3 regions of the Streptomyces sp. NPDC111606 genome follow, and region 3 is predicted to be linked to each of the others. Evidence: riboswitches for the same ligand, from Rfam matches in the RefSeq annotation. Region 3 holds a riboswitch; each other region holds the start of a gene.
The links. A riboswitch is a leader RNA that binds a small molecule or an ion and turns the genes downstream of it on or off. The one in region 3 is predicted to bind cyclic di-AMP.

Region 1 (6,657 bases), on a different contig from region 3:
GACGCAGACGATGCCGACGAACATCACGTCGTTCTGGAACAGGGCGCGTGAATCGAAGATCAGATGGCCCAGGCCGTTCGTCGCGGCGATCTGCTCCGACGCGACGATGACCAGGACCGCCACGCCGGCCGCGATACGCGCCCCCACCAGGACGGCGGGCAGGGAGGCGGGCAGCAGGACGTGGCGGAACATCTGCCACCGCGAGGCGCCGAAGACCTGGCCCGCGTCGCGGTGGCCGGTGGGGATGGACATGACGGCGGACATGGTGGAGATCCAGACGAAGAAGAACACCGTGGCCGCGACCAGGGCCACCTGCGGGCCCTCGCCCAGGCCGAACATGTTCAGGAAGATGGGGAGCAGGGCCAGCTTCGGTACGACATACAGGGCGTCCAGGAGTGGTTCCAGGGCCGCTCGTATCAGAGACAGGGAACCCATCAGCAGGCCCAGGGCGTAGCCCGCCGCCGTGCCCACCACGTATCCCGCCAGGACGCGTTTCAGCGTCGCCCACACGTCCGGCCACAGGTCGCCGGCCGCCGCCCGGTCCCAGCCGTCGGCGAGGATCGTGGAGGGGGCCGGGTAGACGCGGTCGTCGATCCAGGCCTGGGACGCGGCCAGTTGCCACAGCAGGAGGAGGAAGAGGGGGACGGCGAGCGCCAGCGACAGCTCCAGGGCGCGCCTGCGGCGGTGGGTGCGGGCCGGGTGCAGTTCCTGAGGGCCGGGGCGGCGGACCAGGACCGACTCGGCGGGCGGCTTCGCGAGTGTCGTCATGCCGGTACCGCCTCCTTGCGCAGCAGGTCCCACAACTCGCTCTTCAGCGCGGTGAACTCGGAGGTGGCGCGGATGTCGCCGGTGCGCGGGCGCGCGAACGGCGGGCGGTGCTCGGCGATGATCCGGCCCGGGCGGGCGGACATGACCAGTACCCGGTCGCCGAGGACGATCGCCTCCTCCAGGCTGTGGGTGATGAAGAGCGTGGTGGTCCGCAGCGACTGGGTGATGTCCAGGAGTTCGTCCTGGAGGATCGTGCGGAGCTGGGCGTCGAGCGCGGCGAATGGCTCGTCCATCAGCAGCAGTTCGGGCTCCACGGCCAGCGCCCGCGCGATCGCCACGCGCTGGCGCATGCCGCCGGAGAGGGCGGCCGGGTAGGCGGCCGCGAAGTCCGACAGGCCCATGCGGGCCAACCAATCGTCGGCACGGGCGTTCGCCTCGCGGCGCGGGACGCGTTGGACGTCCAGGCCGAAGCGGACGTTCGCGCGGACGGTCTTCCAGTCGTAGATGCCGTAGTCCTGGAAGATCATGGCGGCCGGGCGGCTGCTGGACGTACGGATCTCCAGGGTGCCCGTGCTCGGGCGGAGCAGGCCGGCGGCGATGCGCAGCAGGGTCGACTTGCCGCAGCCGGAGGGGCCCACGACACAGACGAACTCGCCGGGGGCGACGGTCAGATCGAGGGGGCCGAGAGCGTCGATCGTGTGGGGGGTTCGGCCGAAGGCGCGGGTGAGGTCACGTGCCTTGAGCGCGGTGCTCGGTGGATTCGACTGATTCTGCGGATACGGCTCTCCCACTTCGGTCTCCTCGCGGAGTGCGGAACGGACGTGTGGGTGATGCATGGGGGATGCCGTTGACCATATGACGACCCGTCAGATTCGGAAACCCGTCAGATTCAGAAACCCCGTCCGCTTCAAAAAGCGTGTGCGAGCGGGCAGCACAAAGCCCCGGCACTCACCGGTGCCGGGGCTCAGGGGGTGGCCGCTAGGCCTTGGTGCAGTTCGGGCAGAGGCCGCGGTACGTCACCTCGACGTCCGAGACCGTGAAGCCGAAGCGCTCGGAGTCGGGGAGGTCGGCCATCGGGTTGCCCGTCGGGTGGACGTCCCGGATGGAGCCGCACTGGGCGCAGACCAGGTGGTGGTGGGGCCGGTGGGCGTTCGGGTCGTACCGCTTCGCGCGCTTGTCGGTGGAGACCTCGAGCACCTCGCCGAGGGTGACCAGCTCGCCCAGCGTGTTGTAGACGGTCGCCCGGGAGATCTCGGGCAGCTTGGCGACGGCACGGGCGTGCACCTCGTCGGCCGTCAGGTGGACGTGATCGCCGGCGAGCACCTCGGCCACGACACGCCGCTGCGCGGTCATCCGCCATCCGCGTCCGCGCAGCCGTTCCAGAAGGTCACTCATGCAGAACACCTTAACAGCAGCAGGACCAGCTTCCGAATGGATGTGACTTTGGAGCATGGCTTGACTTAGATAAAGTCCAAGATAGGATCGAGATCGACTTTGGCTCATGGGGCAGGAGTGGCCGGAGTCGCTCGTACCAACGCAGGAGGCGCACGTGATCCAGGGACCGCTTACGACGGAGGCCGGTGCTCCGGTTGCCGACAACCAGAACAGCGAGACCGCGGGCGCCGGCGGCCCGGTCCTCGTCCAGGACCAGCTCCTGCTGGAGAAGCTCGCCCACTTCAACCGGGAGCGCATTCCGGAGCGGGTGGTGCACGCCCGCGGCGCCGGCGCCTACGGCACCTTCACGGTGACCGCCGATGTCACCCCGTACACGCGCGCCGCGTTCCTTTCCGAGGTCGGCAAGCGGACGGAGACGTTCCTGCGCTTCTCGACGGTGGCCGGCAGCCTGGGCGCGGCGGACGCCGTGCGCGACCCGCGCGGCTGGGCGCTGAAGTTCTACACCGAGGAGGGCAACTACGACCTCGTCGGCAACAACACCCCGGTGTTCTTCATCAAGGACGCCATCAAGTTCCCGGACTTCATCCACACCCAGAAGCGCGACCCGTACACGGGAAGCCAGGAGGCGGACAACGTCTGGGACTTCTGGAGTCTGTCGCCCGAGTCGACGCACCAGGTGACCTGGCTGTTCGGTGACCGCGGCATCCCGGCGTCGTACCGCCACATGAACGGCTACGGCTCGCACACCTATCAGTGGAGCAACGAGGCCGGCGAGGTCTTCTGGGTCAAGTACCACTTCAAGACCGACCAGGGGATCAGGAACCTCACCCAGGCCGAGGCGAACGGGCTCGCCGGTGAGGATCCCGACTCCCATCAGCGTGACCTGCGCCAGGCCATCGAGCGCGGTGAGTTCCCGAGCTGGACCGTGCAGGTGCAGATCATGCCGGCGGCGGACGCGGCGACGTACCGCTTCAACCCGTTCGACCTCACCAAGGTGTGGCCGCACGAGGACTACCCGCCGATCGAGATCGGCAGGCTGGAGCTCAACCGCAACCCGCAGAACGTCTTCGCCGAGGTCGAGCAGTCGATCTTCAGCCCCGCCCACTTTGTGCCGGGCATCGGCCCGTCCCCGGACAAGATGCTCCAGGGCCGCCTCTTCGCGTACGGCGACGCCCACCGCTACCGCGTCGGCATCAACGCCGACCACCTACCGGTGAACCGCCCGCACGCCACCGAGGCGCGCACCAACTCCCGCGACGGCTTCCTGTACGACGGTCGCCACGGCGGCGCGAAGAACTACGAGCCGAACAGCTTCGGCGGCCCGGCCCAGACCGGCCGTCCGCTGTGGCAGCCGTTCGCCGGCTTCACGGCCGGCACGGGTAACCACGAGGCGCCCGTGCACGCCGAGGACGACGACTTCGTGCAGGCGGGCAACCTCTACCGCCTGATGTCGGAGGACGAGAGGGAGCGCCTGATCGCCAACCTGGCAGGTGCCCTCGCGCAGGTCTCGCGCGAGGACATCACCGAGCGGGCGATCGGCAACTTCCGTCAGGCCGACGAGGACTTCGGCAAGCGGCTGGAGGCCGCGGTCCAGGCCCTGCGCGGCTGAAACGACAACCAGCACTGGACCGCTTGCCGTGGCCGGTGGGCCGGGCCCCTTCGGGGGTCCGGCCCATCCGGCGTCCTAGGCGGGCACGTGCTGCCGTGCGGGTGCCCAGCAGCGGATGATGTCGCGGACCGAGACGATGCCCACGGGTTCCTCGTGGTCCAGGACGATCAGATGCCGGAAGCCGCCGTGCGCCATGGCGCGGGCCGCCTCCTCCAGGGTCCATGACGGGGCCGCGAACACGACGTTGTTGGTGGTGTGGTCGTGGGCGCGCTCGGCGTCCGGGTTCTGTCCGAGGCCGACGGAGTTGAGGATGTCGCGTTCGGTGAGGATGCCGATACCGCCGGCATCGGGGTCGTGGACCACGGCCGCGCCGATCCGACGAGCGGACATCAGCGCGGCAGCCTGGCGAAGGGTGTGGGTGGGGCCGATGGTGAGGACCACGGTGCTCATGGCGTCACGTACGAGCATGGATGGAGCCACCTCCTGAAGTGCCCCCGCACCGTTTGTTCATTGTTTCACAAATTCACAAGTGGGGGGACTCTCAGAGTGACAGGTAAAGAGGGGGTCAACAAGGGGGCGCTCAGTAGCGCTCGTAGTGATCGACTGCCTTGGCATGGTGGGGAGTTGTACCTGCACTTGGCGGGGACCTGCGAGGTTGCAGTCGATGATGGTTGCCGTTTGTCGTCCTGGGCCGTTCTCGGACGGCCCACCGACGGCCCAGCTTCGTGGCGAGCGTGGTAGCGCCTTCCTTCGGAGTTCGCAAGGTCGGGTGGCTGTTACCGATCATGAAAAAGAGGTCTTGGTCTGGGGACCAAGACCTCTCACTACTACGAGCGCCCTTTCGCGGGGTTGCCGCCTAGGGGCCGCTCCGCTGTCGTCCCTGCTTGGTGGTGGGGACTAGTCAAAACTCTTGGCAGTAGGTACCGACTACGACTCCTTGCGGACGTACCTGATGACTCCGAAGATGAAGCCGGACAGCACGATCGTTGCCACTACGCCCGTGCTGATCGCCCCGTAGTACGAGGCGTGATCCATTGTCCTTCGGAGGACGCCAGCGGTGCCGCCACCGATGATCCCCACCAGGATGATGATCACAGCCTCGAACTTCCGGATCTTTTTTGATCCGTCGTCCCCGTTCCCGCCGCTGGAACCGGAACCAGCCCCCGAGGCCTGGGAGCCGTTCTGCGTTGCCGTCATGGCTTTCTCTGCCTTCGTCAGTCGCCTGTGAAGGATGACCTGTCGGATTCGGGCTGGCGAAGTTGCCCGGCCGTGGTGCCCACGGCTTCACCCCAAGGGCTGCTCGTCCCGACCGTGGCTTGGTCGTTCCAGCGACCCGTCATGCTGGGTCCCCCACTCCTGCCGTCTCCGTGTGATCGACTGAATCCGGGGCGACGGCAGGACTCGACGTCCGCCCCGGACCGCCCCGCCGTTCAGGTAGCGAGGCTGTCTCGTGGGATGGATAGTGACTCAGGTCTCAGCGAAACGCCCAACCGAAACAGGTGTTTGTGGCGATACTCACCAACGAAGTATTTGGTAGGACAATCTGACTAATCTGCCCTGGTCAAACGGATGTTGACACTCCGTCAGAGGTGCTGGTTGAGCTTGGCAGGTGGATGCGCGTAGATACTCCCGGAGGGTCTTCAGTGTGAGTCGTTGCCCGGGATATGGATGTACGCGACACTCATGGGCGGCTCCGGGCGCTCACCATGTCTTGGGGGCGATTGCGCCGGCGCAGCAGCAAGTCCTCTATGGAGGGCCAGTGCGGCAGCGCTGTGCCGAATCGAGCGCGAGCCCGGGCGGGTTGAGGACCACAACTGACCTCCAGGAGCGGCTCGGGTCACGAGGCGCGGCGGAAGACGGTGGCGGGGCCGATGATGCGGGGGCCGAACTTGTCGCGGACGCGGTCGATGGCCGCTTCGGCGATGAGTCGGCACTCGCGGGCTTCGTCGAAGGTGATCTGGGTTGCGACTTGGTCGGCGTCGATGAGGTCCTCGCCCTTGAGGGCCAGCGCAGTCAGGCGTCCGCGTTGCAGGCCGGCCGCGTCCATGAGCTGGTAGGCGATGAGGCGCAGGTCGTCGTCGTGTCCGGACGGTTCGGCGAGGCGACGGGTCTTCTCCCAGCGGCCGCCACCGGCGAACGTCAGTGTGAGGGTGAGCGCACGGGCCGCCTGGTCGCGGCCGCGCAGCAGTTGCCCGAGGCTCACAACGAGGTCGAGGAGGGCGGCGCGGGCGTCGGCGCCGTCCAGCGTGTGCTGGGCAAACCTCCACCGGACGGTCGCGGCCGCGGGCAGGGCGCGGGGGACGACGGGTCGGGGGTCGATGCCGCGGGCCCGGTCGGCGGCGGTGCGGCCGGCGCGGCCGCCCAGCAGTCGCTGCACCGTGGCCGGCGGCACGGCGGCGAGCAGGCCGACGCTGTGGATGCCGTAGTCGATCAGCGTTTCGGCCTGGCGGGGGCCGATGCCGTGCAGGGCGTCGACCGGCAGCGGGGCCAGCCACGCGCCGGCCTCGCCGGTTTCGACGGCCAGGACTCCGCCGGGCTGTGGGATCTGGGCGGAGGCGGTGGCCGCGACCGTGATCGAGGGGCCGATGCCGACCCTTACGTCGACACCCAGGCGCGAGAGGGAACGTACGCGCAGGACCTCGCCCAGTCGGTGCGTGTCCGTGCCGTAGTAGCGCAGCGCGCCCTTCAGTTCCACCAGGGCAGCCGTGGGCGGCAGCGCCTGCACGACCGGGGAGAACTCTGCGAGCAGCTCCAGGACCTGCCGGTAGGCCTCCTCCGGCAGCCGGTCCGGGCAGCGCACATGCATCACCGTCGACACCCGGGGAGCCGTTCCGTCTTTGGTCATCACCCTCACCTCCCACACCGCACGTTATCGAACGTAAAAT
Region 2 (6,657 bases), on a different contig from region 3:
CCGATGTCCGCCAACGGCGCCAGCGCGGCCCGCGCATCCTCCGCATACCGCACCGTGTCCCGCCGAGCCTGCTCCAACGCAGGATGCTCCCGCAGCGCGGCCAACGCCTCCGCATGCCGCGCATCGTCCGTCAGATCGGAGTCCAGCAGCTCGCACAGGGCGACATCCTCCGCCAGCCCCAACCGCTCGGCCCGCTCCCGCAACCGCAGCACGGGCAGCGTGGGAATCCCTTCCCGGAGATCCGTCCCCGGCGTCTTCCCGGACTCGTGGGAGTCACTCGCGATGTCCAGTACGTCGTCCGCGAGCTGGAAGGCGACCCCCAGCCGCTCCCCGTACTGGGTGAGCACATCGACCACCGTCTCGTCGGCGCCCGACATCATCGCCCCGAACCGGCACGACACCGCGACCAGCGACCCGGTCTTGCCGCTCAGCACGTCCAGGTAGTGCTCCACCGGATCGCGCCCGTCCTGCGGCCCTGCCGTCTCCAGGATCTGTCCGGTGACCAGCCGCTCGAACGCCTCGGCCTGCACCCGCACCGCCTCGGGTCCGAGGTCGGCGAGAGTGTGCGAGGCGCGCGCGAAGAGGAAGTCGCCGGTCAATACGGCAACCGAGTTCCCCCAGCGGGTGTTCGCGCTGTCGACACCCCGCCGCACCGCGGCCTCGTCCATCACGTCGTCGTGGTACAGCGTCGCCAGATGGGTCAGCTCCACCACGACCGCCGACGGCACGATCCCCGGCGCATACCGGTCGCCGAACTGGGCAGCGAGCATCACGAGCAACGGCCGGAACCGCTTTCCACCCGCCCGCACCAGATGCTGGGCGGCCTCCGTGATGAAGGGGACCTCACTCTTGGTGGCTTCGAGCAATCCCTCCTCGACAGCCGCCAATCCGGCCTGGACATCGGCTTCCAGAGCCTGGTCCCGCACGCTCAGCCCGAACGGCCCGACGACGGTCACGAGGGGTCTCCTGTCTGCTGGTGTCTACTGGCGGTTACACGGTTTGTCGATAGGTCGCTGCCATCACTCAAGTCAGCGTATCCGGTCACGTTTCGATCACCGATGCCGCCCACCCGTCCACCACGGGCGGTATCGGATCACGACCGGTATGTTTTTGATCACCTGATAAGGCGGGATATCCATCCACTTATAGGGAAGTAACGGTCCGAGTCCCGAACCGACGTCGGCATCGAGCCCGAGCGCGGTCCCCCGCCCCGCGACGACCATGCCTTCCTCGGCCAGCCGAAGGGCCTCCTCACCCTGTCCGGTCTTGAGGTCTGGGAACGCTTCTCGTTCCTCGGTATGCAGGCCATCCTCGTCCTGTACTTCGCCGACACGGTCACCCACGGCGGTACGGGCATGTCGGCCGGAACCGCGGCCTCCGTCTCCGCCGCGTACGGCACCCTCGCCCATCTGGTCCCGGTCGTCGGCGGCTGACTCGCCGACCGTGTCCTCGGCTCGTACCGGGCGGTGCTGTGGGGCGGCATCCTCATCGCCTGCGGCCATTACGCCATGGCGGTGCCGACCGCCGGCATGACCTGGGTGGGCCTCGGCCTGATCAGCGCAGGCACGGGGCTCCTCAAGCCCAACGTCGCCACCATGGTCGGCAAGCTCTACCGCACCGACGACGACCGCCGTGACGCCGGCTTCGCGCTCTCCTACATGGCGATCAACATCGGCGCCTTCGCGGGCCCGCTCATCACCGGCTGGCTCGGCGACGTCACCAAGCCCGCCCACTTCGGCCTCAACGGCGCGATCGCGGTGGCCGCGGGGCTCGCCGTGATGGCCGCGGCACGCCGGCTTCGCCGCACGATGCACCCGGTGCACCGACCTGACGGGGATACCGCTCATGCACATCCGTACGTCCTTCCCTACGAGACGACTCACCACGACATCCGCATCCCGCTCCCGGACGGGACCCTGCCGTACGCGCGCGTGTGGCGCCCCCTGACGGACGAGCCCGTACCGGCGCTCCTCGAGTACCTGCCGTACCGCCTGACCGACTGGACCGCACCCCGCGACCACCAGCGCCACCCCTGGTAGCCGGCCACGGTTACGCCTCCGTGCGCGTCGACATCCGCGGGCACGGCAGCAGCGAGGGCATGCCGACCGACGAGTACTCGGCGACGGAGCTCGCCGACGGGGGCGAGGTCGTCAACTGGCCGGCGGCCCAGCCCTGGTGCAATGGCCGGGTCGGCATGTTCGGCATCTCCTGGGGCGGCTTCAACTCCCTCCAGATCGCGGCCCTCGCGCCCGAACCGCTCAAGGCGATCGTCACGGTCTGCTCCGCGGACGATCGCTATGACAACGACGTGCACTACATGGGAGGTTCCGCCCTCGCCGTCGACATGCACGCCTGGGCCTCGACGATGCTGGCCTTCGTCGCCCGCCCGCCGGATCCGCTGTATGCCGGGGACACCTGGCGGGAGATGTGGCTCAAGCGGCTGGACGCCGTCGAACCGTTCCTGCACACCTGGCTCGGCCACCAGACGCGCAACGACTACTGGCGCCACGGCAGCGTCTGCGAGGACTACGGCGCGATCGACGCCGCCGTCCTGGCGGTGGGCCGCCGGCACGACCCGTACCGCGACACCGTCCTGCGCCTCGTCCAGCACCTGCCGGCGGATCGCGTGCGCGGCCTGATCGGCCCCTGGTCGCACCAGTACCCCGACACCGCGGCCTGCCGCCGGGCCCGGCGATCGACTTCCTCCAGGAGACGCTGCGCTGGTGGGACCACTGGCTGAAGGACGAGGACACGGGCGTCATGACCGAGCCCCTGCTGTGCTCGTACGTCAGTGACTCGCACCGCCCGGCCACGGTGTACCCCACGCTGCCCGGCCGCTGGGTCGGCGAGCCCGCCTGGCCCTCTCCGCACGTGCACGCGGTGACGTACGCCTTCCAGGGCGCCCCCGTCCTCGTCCGCTCCCGCATACACACCGGCATCGACGCCGGCCGCTTCTTCCCCTTCGGTAACGACGCCGACCTGCCGCCGGACCAGCGGGAAGAGGACGCGCGGTCCGCCTGCTTCGAGTTCGAAGTGGGCGAGGGGACCTGGGTGTTGGGGCGGCCGAAGGTGCGGCTGCGGCTGACGTCGGAGGTGCCGCGCGGGCAGGTCGTCGCCCGGCTCTGCGACGTGGCACCGGACGCCTCCTCGACCCTGGTCACGCGGGGCGTGCTGAACCTGTCGGCGCGCCACGGCCGGGACCGCACGGTGCCGTGGGAGCCGGGCGCGACCGAGGACGTGAACTTCGAGCTGAACGGCATCGGCCATGCCTTCCCGCCCGGCCACCGCATCCGCCTGGACGTCTCCTCCGCGTACTGGGCCGTGGATCTGGCCCCAGCCCGATTCGGCGGCGGGCTTCGAACTGGAACCGTCGGCAAGCTCGCTGGAACTTCCGGTATGCGCACGTGCGTTGGACGAATCGACTGACGGCACAGCCATCATTTTCGGGGAACCGGAGCAGGCGGAACCGCTCGGCGTGAACTCCCCCATCACGCTGGACGAGCCCCGCTCCGAGCGCCTCGTCGTGCGGGACGTGGCCAAGGCCGAGTGGCGCCTCAAGGTCGACCCCCGGTACAACGGCACGCGCGTGTACCCCGACGGCCTGGAGTTCACCGAGGACGCAGTGGAGACGTACACGATCAACGAGTGGGACCCCCTGTCGGCCCGCACCCGCTCGGACTGGTCGATCCGCCTGCACCGCCCGGAATGGGGTGGGACGCAACCGTGCGCACCCGCTCGGAGATCAGCTGCGACCGGCATGACTTCATCGCCTCCGACGAGGTGATCTGCATGGAGGGCGAAGAGGTACTTTTCCACCGGACATGGGAGAAACGGACTCCACGGACAGCCGGTTAAAGGCGAGTTGGATTCATTGCCCGATTTGCCGCTCTTGTGGAAGCCAGTGAGTTGGGTCACTTATGCCGATTCATGGAACCGTCCTGGCAAACCCACGTCTCCCCTTGCCCCCAGAGCAAGTTGAGGCTTGGCAACCGCAAAGGATCAAGCGCCCCATTCGCACCAGACCATGGTCAACCGGCCAACAGGTGACCACGGCACTTGTTCCGGACATGTGCTCTCGCATACGTTCCCGCTCAGTCGGGCGGACGCCTAATCCTGCCGCCGCCCGAGTCATCCACCCACGCAACTCACTCACGCACGGCAGGAGCGGGGGACCCAGGTAAGTCGCTGGACCGGACGCCTTGATGGCGCGCCGGACCGGCTCGGGGTGAAGTCGCGCCGCCGCACGGTGGCACGGCCGGGCATCTCCCGCCCGAACCCGACAGCTCACCTCGCAGGCGCCGGAGAGGAACAGCGCCATGCCCCGAGGCAAGCACCGCCGCCCCCGCACCAACCCGCTCACCCGGCACGTCATCGCAGCCGGCACCGGTACCGCCGCCCTCGCCATCCCGCTCCTGAGCGCGACCACCGCGAGCGCCGCACAGCCGGCCCAGTCCCCCACCGTCGCGCAGGCCGCTCCCCAGGCCGCCGTGAAGGCCAAGACCCTCGCGTACACCACGAAGAAGGGCGACACGCTCTACGGCATCGCCGACCGGTACGACGCGCAGGGCGGCTGGAAGCAGCTCTACAAGGACAACCGCAAGGCCGTCGGCGACGACCCCCGTCTGATCCACCCGGGCCTCGACCTGGAGGTCCGGGCGACGAAGAAGGCGAGCTCGCCGGGCAAGTCGGCCGACAAGGCGTCCGCGCCCGCCAAGAAGTCCAACGTCGCCAAGGCCACCCAGTCGTCCGTGAAGAATTACCCGAACAACCTGGACGGCTGGATCCGCAACGCACTGGACATAATGTCGCAAAACGGAATTCCGGGTTCTTACGAGGGCATTCACCGCAACATCATGCGCGAGTCGTCCGGCAACCCCCAGGCCATCAACAACTGGGACTCCAACGCCGTCGCGGGCACCCCGTCCAAGGGCCTCCTGCAGGTCATCGACCCGACCTTCGCGTCGTACCACGTGCCGGGGACGGTGTACGACCCCTACGACCCGGTCGCGAACATCACGGCCGCGTGCAACTACGCGGCCGCGCGTTACGGCTCGATCGACAACGTCAACGGTCCCTACTAGGCCCTGGCGCGGGAGCCTGGCCGCCGACGACATGCCCTACCGGGCGAAGTCGGCCAGGCTCCCCGCGAACAGCCTCTCGAGGACGACGGCGATGCCGTCGTCCTCGTTCGAGAGAGTGATCTCGTCGGCGACCGCCTTGAGTTCGGGATGCGCATTGGCCATCGCCACCCCGCGGGCGGCCCAGTCGAACATGGGGATGTCGTTGGGCATGTCCCCGAAGGCGATCGTCTCGCGAGCGCCGAGACCGAGATGCTCGGCGGCGAGCGCGAGACCGGTCGCCTTGGTGATGCCGCATGGCTGGAGTTCGACGGTCCCAGGCCCCGACATGGTGACCGTCGCGAGGGAGCCGACCACCGACCGCGCCGTCGCCGCCAACTCGTCGTCGGACAGGGTGGGATGGCGCAGCAGCACCTTACTGATCGGCTCACACCACAGGTCGTCGCGGTGCCGGACGCGTACGGCGGGCAGGGTGGGGTGCGGCATCAGGTACCCGGGCTCGATGAGCGTGAGCCCGTCCACGCCGTCCTGGTCGACGGCCGCGTACACCTGCCCCACCTCGGCCTCGATCTTGCCGAGCGCGGTCTCCGCCAGCTCCCGGTCCAGGGTGATGGACCACAGCAGACAGTCCGCTCCGGCGTCGTACAACTGCGCACCCTGTCCGCACACCGCGAGCCCCCGGCTGCCCAGGACGTCGAGGAGCGGGCGCACTCTGGGCGCAGGCCGCCCCGTCACGACGAGGTGCTGCGCACCGGCCGCCGCCGCCTGCGCGAGCGCATCGAGGGAACGATCGGAGAGCGTGTCGTCGCCTCGGAGCAGCGTCCCGTCCAGGTCAGTGGCGATGAGTGAATATGCGATGGGTCGGGCCATGATCAGAGAATACGGACAGGAGGCCCCATCGACTCGACTCGAACCGGACGGCTGCTGTGTTCACATGCGTTGACACCTGTTCCGGTTCCAGTTCTGACTCCGCGCGGGCAACTTCCTTTTGCTTGTGGCGATTTCACCCCCACGTGGTGCCTGCGGACTCCTGGACGGCACCGACCCCCCTCCTGTCGATGTGGCCGAGCGCGGCGACCTGCTGATTCGCCGACCCCCGCGACGCGAGTTCTGCACTGCCCAAGACCCTCGCCTCACCCGTAACGTGTGGCCCGACCACATGGCACGGAGCGTATGAGAGTGAGGCAGCACCCCATGCCCCCCTTCGATCTCCCCGAGGGCGACCCCTTCGGCACGCACAACCTTCCGTACGGCGTCTTCTCCCTTCCCGGCTCGGACTCCGCGCGACGGGTCGGCGTCCGGCTCGGCGACCACGTCCTCGACGCGGGCAAGGCGGCCTACGCACTCGGCTCGCCGTACGCCCCGCTGCTCGCCCAGGACTCCCTGAACGCGCTGCTCGCCGCGGGCCACACCACGTGGTCGGACGTACGGCGCGCACTGACGGCGTGGGTGACGGTGCCGGCGCACCAGGAGGCCATCGCGGACCTCCTCCACCCGCTGTCCTCAGTCACCCTGCACCTCCCCTTCGAGGTCGCGGACTACGTCGACTTCTACGCCTCCGAGAACCACGCCCGGAACG
Region 3 (6,657 bases):
GCAGGGACGTCGTCGACCCGGCCCTGCTCGGCACCCGCAATGTGCTGGCGGCCGTCGAGCGGACACCCACAATCGAAAGACTCGTCCTCACCTCGACCGTGGGTGCGATCTTCGGCGACTACGCCGACGTACTGGCCATGGACGACGCGGTGCTGTCGGAGCGCCACTTCAACACCACCAGCACGGTGGAGAACAACCCGTACCACTACGCGAAGACGGTCGCGGAACGCGCGGCGTGGGACGCGGAGGCAGCCCAGGGCCGCTGGCGGATGGTGTCGGTCAACCCCGGCCTGATCCTGGGCCCCTCCCTCACCCCCACCTCCGAGTCCGGCAGCCTCTTCCTGCTGGAGGAGCTGTTCAAGGGCTACTTCTTCTACGGCGCACCCGACTTCAGCTTCACCACGGTGGACGTGCGCGAGGTGGCCGACGCGCACATCGCGGCGGCCCGGAACCCGGACGCGAAGGGCCGCTACATCCTCGCCGCCCCGACCATGACGTCCTTCCAGGAGATGTCCCGCATGATCCGGGCCCGCCATCCCCGTGACCTGCGCCTCCCGCGCACCGCGCTGCCGCACTGGCCGGTTCACGTCCTGGGCCCGGCGTTCGGGCTGAGCCAGGACTACATCCGCAAGCACCTCGGCATCCGGTTCCAGGTGGACAACAGCCGCAGCATGAACGAGCTGGGCATTACCTACCGTCCGATCGAGCAGACGGTCCTCGATCATTACGAAGCGTGGCGAAGTCAGCGCGCCGCGAGATGAATCCGGTCTCCTTCTCACTCAGAGCGTCGAAGGTCACAAAAACGTATCGGACATTTCACATGTCAATCTTCACGCGGGGCTCACAAGTTGGTTAGGTTACGCATCGGACCGCACGACGACCTCCGGCGAACCCCGCCGGGACGCGCGGCCTCCGCCGAGTCCGGTGCGCACCCGCAAGGGTCCACTGGAGCCGGGGACCCAACCGAACTTGGGGTGAATCGGCCCAACCGCCCTTCGGGGCAGGGGCCGTAGGGCACACCTTCCGGAGACGACCGCCCGAACCCGTCAGCTAACTCGGTAGGCGGAGTACGGAAGGAGTACGTCACCCATGGCGCCGGAACGCACCGCGCGTCCGGGGGCACTGAGCCTCCCTGGCATGCGCAATTCCGCACTCGCGTCGGCAGCCCTGACCTCTGTGGCCCTGCTCGCCCAGACGGCCAACGCTGCCCCCTCTGCCGCGGACGAGGCGCCGAGCCGCGAGGAGGTCAGCCGGCGGGTCAGCTCCCTCTACGACCAGGCCGAGTCGGACACGGGGACCTTCAACGCCACCCGCGCGGCGGCGACGGGATCGCGGGCGCGCACCGACCGGCCGACGGACACCGCACGCCGGGCCGCCGCCACGCCCCGCGACGACGAGAGCAGGCGCAGCGACCCCGCGCTCGACAGCGTCGCGCGGCAGTGGTTCGACGCCGCCCGGGCGAAGGTGGGTCCGATTGTTCCGGCAGTGCTGCCGACCGACCGGATGCCCGACCGCCCCGCCGGGACGCGGTCCCAGCGCCCGGCGGACGGCCCCGATCAGGCGCGGGAGTCGTCGGGCCGCAGCGCCCTGGAGCTGCCCGCCGCGCCGGTCGCCGAGCTGACGTCCGGTGCGGCCACCCGGACGGCTGCCGTGGCCGAACTGACCGCCGGGCCCGTTGCCGCGCTTCCGGCCGCTTCGGAGGCGCTGCAGCAGACGACCGCCGGGAGCGCCCTCGCTCTGCCCGTCCCGGCCGCCGAACTCACGGCCGAGCCGCAGGAGCGGTCCGCTCTGCGCACGACCAAGGAGCAGAACCAGCGCAAGCTCGACCGGGCACGCGCCTTGTTGTCCGCGTACAGCGCGCGGCAGAGCGCGCCGCTCGCGGCGATCGAGGCGGCGCCGGTCACCGAAACCTGGAGTGCCACGCCGACCCAGGTACAGCCCTCGGCCGAGGCACAGCCCTCGGCCGACGCACAATGGCAGGCACTGCAGGCACAGGGGCCGAACGGCCTCACCACGGTCCCGGCCGGCACGACGGCCTGGGGCGCGCCGGCGCCCTGGACCACCACGCCGGACCCGCTCACCGACCCGCTCCCGACAGTCACCACGCCGGACCCCCTCACCGACCCGCTCCCGGTAGTCATCGCGAGCCAGGCCATTGCCACGGACCGGAACGCAACCGCAGGTCCGGCAACCACCGCTGCCGGACCTGCGATCGACCCGAACCCGGTCCTCGACACGAACCCGTCCCTCGACCCGATCGCCGCCCTCACGTCAACGGGCCCGCAGGACACCCGGGCCCTGCGCGCCCTGGACTTCGCCCACGCCCAGATCGGCAAGCCCTGCGTCTGGGGCACGACGGGCCCGGAGGCCTACGACGGAGCAGGCCTCACCCAGGCCGCCTGGAAGGCCGCGGGCATCGCCCTCCCCCGCACCGCACCGGAACAGGCGACCGCCGGCCGTGGCATCGCCGTCACCCACGCCGAGCCCGGTGACCTGGTCCTGTTCCATGCAGGCCACGTCGGCATCTGCTCCGGAACCGGCACGATGATCCACGCCCCCGGCCCGGGAACCTCCATACGCGAGGAGTCGATCTACTACGCAGGGGAGTCGGCGATCCACAGCGTGATCCGGCCCGCCTGAGCCGCCTGTCGGCCGCCGTCACGGGACGCGCGGGGCCGGCCCGCTCGTGCCCCGCACCACGAGCTTGGGATCCAACACGGCCTCGCGCGGCTCCAGTTCCGGCTTCTCCAGCCGCTCCACGGCGAACCGCACCGCGTACTCCGCCATCAGCACAGCGTCCTGACGGACCGTCGTCAGACCGATCGGCATCAGATGGGAGAGGTGACTGTCGTCGTAGCCGACGACGGACATGTCGCGCGGCACCTCGACGCCCGCGCGGGTCAGGGTCATCAACAAGCCCATGGCGCAGCGGTCGTTGCCCGCGAGGACCGCGGTGGGCAGGGGCAGGCCCCGGTCACGCTCGGCGACTAGCAGGCGGCCCGTGTCGATGCCCGAGTCCTCGGTGTGCGCGCCCGGGAGGACCCGCACCTCGGACTCCAGCCCGTGGCGGCGCATCGCGGCCCGGTAGGCGCGTCGCCGTTCGGCCGAGCCCGGGCCGCGCCCGCCGTCGATGTGCACGATCCGGCGGTGCCCCAGCTCCACGAGATGGTCCATGGCCTGCCGTACGCCCTTGCCCTCGGCGCTGTGCACGAAGTCCACGCGGGCGCCCAGGGCGCGACGGCCGACCGATACGGCCGCCGCTCGGTGGCCGAGTTCGTCGAGGTAGGCCGGCTCGGCGTCGGGGGCGAGCAGGATCAGCCCCTCGCAGCGGTGGCTGAGCAGCGCCTCGATCGCCTTGGCCTCGCTGCGGCCCGGGGTCGTCCCGGAGAGCAGGACGTCGTAGCCGAGCCGTTCGGCCTCGGGATAGATGCCCGCGATGAGGTCCGTGTGGAAGGTCTGGTGGACGATGAACATCACGCCGAGTGTGCGGCTTCGGCCGCGGGCGAGCAGCCTGGCCGCGTTGTCGGGGCGGTAGCCGATCTCGTCCGCTACCCGCAGGACCCGATCGCGGGTCTCCTGGCTAGCCCCCGGCTGGTTGCGGAAGATGATCGAGACGAGCGCCCGGGACACCCCGGCCTTCCCGGCGACGTCCGCCATCGTGGGCCGCTGCCTGCCCGATCCGTCCACCTGCGCACCCACCCTTCGCCGCCGCTCACCCTAGCCGGGCCTCGAAATCCCCCGGCAACAAGCTATTGACATGACATTCGGACCAGGCCATCGTACTCGCACTAGAGCGCGCTAGTAGAGCGCGGCAGATGACCCTGGACGCTCCACCGACGTCCGCACGCCTCCCCGAAGGACTTCTCATGGCAACGGCGCCAACTTCGCTCCGCACCACCGCGGGCAACCTGTGCCTGGGCTCGGCTCCCGACTCCTGGGGCGTCTGGTTCCCCGAGGACGAACACCAGGTCCCGTACCCCCGCTTCCTCGACGAGCTGGCGCGCGCCGGGTACGCGTGGCTGGAGCTCGGGCCGTACGACTACCTGCCCACCGATCCGGCCGTCCTCGCCGAGGAACTCGCGGTGCGCGGCCTCAAGGTCTCCGGCGGCACCGCCTTCGGCGCGCTGCACCGGCCCGAGGCCTGGGACGAGACGCTCGCGCACGTCCGGCGGGTCGCGGAGCTGACGGCCGCAGCGGGCGCCCATCACCTGGTCCTCATCCCGCCGATGTACCGGGACGAGAAGACCGGGGCGTTCACCGAGGCACCCGAGCTGAGCGCCGAGCAGTGGGCGGGCTTCGGCAAGGCCGCCGACCGGCTCGGCAGGCTACTGCTCGACGAGTACGACGTACGGCTCGTCGTCCATCCGCACGCCGACAGCCACATCCAGACCCAGCCGGAGATCGAGCGGCTGCTGAACGAGTCCGACGCCCGCTGGACGAACCTGTGTCTGGACACCAGTCACGTCGCCTATGGCGGCGGCGACAACCTCGATCTGATCCGGCGTTTCGGCGAGCGCGTCGGGTACGTCCACATCAAGCAGATGGACCCCGGCATCCTCGCCCAGGTCGCCGCGCAGGACCTGTCGTTCGGCGAGGCCGTCAGGCGCGGCGTGTGCGTCTCGCCGCCCGCGGGTGTGCCTAGGCCCGCCGACGTGCTGTCCGAACTGGCCCTGCTGGACGCCGAGTTGTTCGTGATCGTCGAGCAGGACTTGTACCCGTGCGCGCCCGAGGTGCCGCTGCCCATCGCCGTCAGCACCCGTGAGCACCTGGCCGGCTGCGGCCTGACGGGTACCCGGCGTCCGACGCTCACGACTCGCGCCCGGTGAGGAGAGAGCCCATGGAGCTGAAGGACGACACGAACCCGGTCCCCGCCCCCGTCACGGACGACGCCCCGCCGGCGGTGTCGCGCAGGCTGCGGCTCATCACCGTCATCGCCACCTTCGGCGGACTGCTCTTCGGCTACGACACCGGCGTCATCAACGGCGCTCTGCCGTACATGTCCGATGACCTCGGACTGACCGCGGTCACCGAGGGCATGGTGACCAGTTCGCTGCTGCTGGGTGCCGCGCTGGGCGCGGTGGTCGGCGGCCGGATGTCGGACGCGCGCGGACGGCGCCGTACGATCCTCGCCCTCGCGGTGCTGTTCTTCGTCGGTGCGCTGGCCTGCACGCTGGCACCGACGACCGCCGTGATGGTCGTCGCCCGGTTCGTGCTCGGCCTTGCGGTGGGCGGCGCCTCGGTGACCGTGCCCGTGTACCTCGCGGAGGTCTCCCCCGCCGAGCGGCGCGGCGCGCTGGTCACCCGTAACGAACTCATGATCGTCAGCGGGCAGTTGCTGGCGTTCACCTCCAATGCGGTCATCGCGCGGGTGGGCGGGGAGTCGGGCGGGGTGTGGCGCTGGATGCTGGTGATCGCCAGCGTCCCGGCCGTGGTGCTGTGGTTCGGCATGCTCGTGATGCCGGAGAGCCCGCGCTGGCTCGCCTCCCGGACCCGTTTCGGTGCGGCGCTGGAGGTCCTCAAGCAGGTCAGGTCCCAGCAGCGGGCCGAGGCCGAACTCGCCGAGGTGTCGGCGCTGGCCGTCAAGGAGGAGCGGGAAAAGCTCGGCGGCTGGCAGGACATGCGGGCCACCCCGTGGATCCGCAGGCTGATGTTCGTCGGCTTCGGCATCGCGATCGTGCAGCAGATCACCGGCGTCAACACGATCATGTACTACGGCACCCAGATCCTCACCGACGCCGGCTTCGCCTCCGACAGCGCGCTGACCGCCAATATCGCCAACGGCGTGATCTCGGTGCTGGCCACCTTCGTCGGCATCTGGCTGCTCGGCCGGGTCAACCGCCGTCCCATGCTGATGGCCGGTCAGATCGGCACCACGGTGGCCTTGTTGCTGATCGGGGTCTTCTCGCTGGCGCTGCCGTCCGGTGACGCTCGTGCCTACGCCGTGCTCGCCATGACCGTCACGTTCCTCGCCTTCCAGCAGGGCGCGATCTCGCCGGTGACGTGGCTGATGCTGTCGGAGATCTTCCCGATGCGGATGCGCGGGTTCGGCATGGGTGTCGCGGCGGTCGTGCTGTGGCTGACCAACTTCGTGATCGGACTGGTCTTCCCGTCGCTGGTCTCCGGCATCGGGATCTCCAACACCTTCTTCCTGTTCGTGGTGGCGGGCGTCTTCGCCCTCACCTTCGTCAAGCTCTACGTCCCCGAGACGAAGGGCCGCTCGCTGGAAACCCTCGAAGCGGAACTCAAGGCCCGCTTCTCCTGAACACCCGCATCTCCTGAACGCCCGCTGCTCGAAAGGAAGTTCCATGACTGTGCGTGTAGGTGTCATCGGCGCCGGCTGGATCGGCCAGGAACACATACGGCGGCTCACCGACGTCGTCACCGGCGCCGAGGTCACCGCGGTCACCGACATCGACACCGCGCGCGCCGAGGAGGCGGCGGCCCTGGTCGGCGCCCGGGCGGTGCCGGACGGCGCCGGGCTGATCGAGGCCGAGGACGTCGACGCCGTCCTGGTCACCTCCTGGGGGCCCACCCACGCCGAACACGTGCTGAACGCCGTCGCCGCCGGCAAACCGGTCTTCTGCGAGAAGCCTCTCGCCACCACGGCCGAGGACTGTCTGAAGATCGTCGAGGCCGAGACGGCGCACGGCCGCCGGC

Region 1: it holds a riboswitch for cyclic di-AMP, as region 3 does, so the genes downstream of both, ACZ7M7_RS10510 (hypothetical protein) here and ACZ7M7_RS19835 (C40 family peptidase) in region 3, are expected to answer to the same signal.
Region 2: it holds a riboswitch for cyclic di-AMP, as region 3 does, so the genes downstream of both, ACZ7M7_RS39795 (transglycosylase SLT domain-containing protein) here and ACZ7M7_RS19835 (C40 family peptidase) in region 3, are expected to answer to the same signal.

What each region holds. Positions count from the first base shown of each region.
Region 1 is NZ_JBVKBY010000002.1:584,373-591,029, forward strand. It holds gene ACZ7M7_RS10485 (ABC transporter permease) at 1-768, opposite strand, end outside; gene ACZ7M7_RS10490 (ABC transporter ATP-binding protein) at 765-1,559, opposite strand; gene ACZ7M7_RS10495 (Fur family transcriptional regulator) at 1,747-2,163, opposite strand; gene ACZ7M7_RS10500 (catalase) at 2,270-3,772, shown strand; gene ACZ7M7_RS10505 (CBS domain-containing protein) at 3,848-4,240, opposite strand; gene ACZ7M7_RS10510 (hypothetical protein) at 4,700-4,969, opposite strand; cyclic di-AMP (ydaO/yuaA leader) riboswitch at 4,977-5,113, opposite strand; gene ACZ7M7_RS10515 (DNA polymerase Y family protein) at 5,610-6,617, opposite strand.
Region 2 is NZ_JBVKBY010000015.1:139,671-146,327, reverse strand. It holds gene ACZ7M7_RS39810 (polyprenyl synthetase family protein) at 1-956, opposite strand, end outside; partial or broken gene ACZ7M7_RS39805 (oligopeptide:H+ symporter) at 1,185-1,823, shown strand; partial or broken gene ACZ7M7_RS39800 (CocE/NonD family hydrolase) at 1,846-3,855, shown strand; cyclic di-AMP (ydaO/yuaA leader) riboswitch at 4,137-4,311, shown strand; gene ACZ7M7_RS39795 (transglycosylase SLT domain-containing protein) at 4,317-5,081, shown strand; gene ACZ7M7_RS39790 (HAD family hydrolase) at 5,118-5,948, opposite strand; gene fahA (fumarylacetoacetase) at 6,273-6,657, shown strand, end outside.
Region 3 is NZ_JBVKBY010000005.1:251,387-258,043, forward strand. It holds gene ACZ7M7_RS19830 (NAD-dependent epimerase/dehydratase family protein) at 1-761, shown strand, start outside; cyclic di-AMP (ydaO/yuaA leader) riboswitch at 904-1,081, shown strand; gene ACZ7M7_RS19835 (C40 family peptidase) at 1,138-2,640, shown strand; gene ACZ7M7_RS19840 (LacI family DNA-binding transcriptional regulator) at 2,659-3,657, opposite strand; gene ACZ7M7_RS19845 (sugar phosphate isomerase/epimerase family protein) at 3,867-4,826, shown strand; gene ACZ7M7_RS19850 (sugar porter family MFS transporter) at 4,838-6,262, shown strand; gene ACZ7M7_RS19855 (Gfo/Idh/MocA family protein) at 6,306-6,657, shown strand, end outside.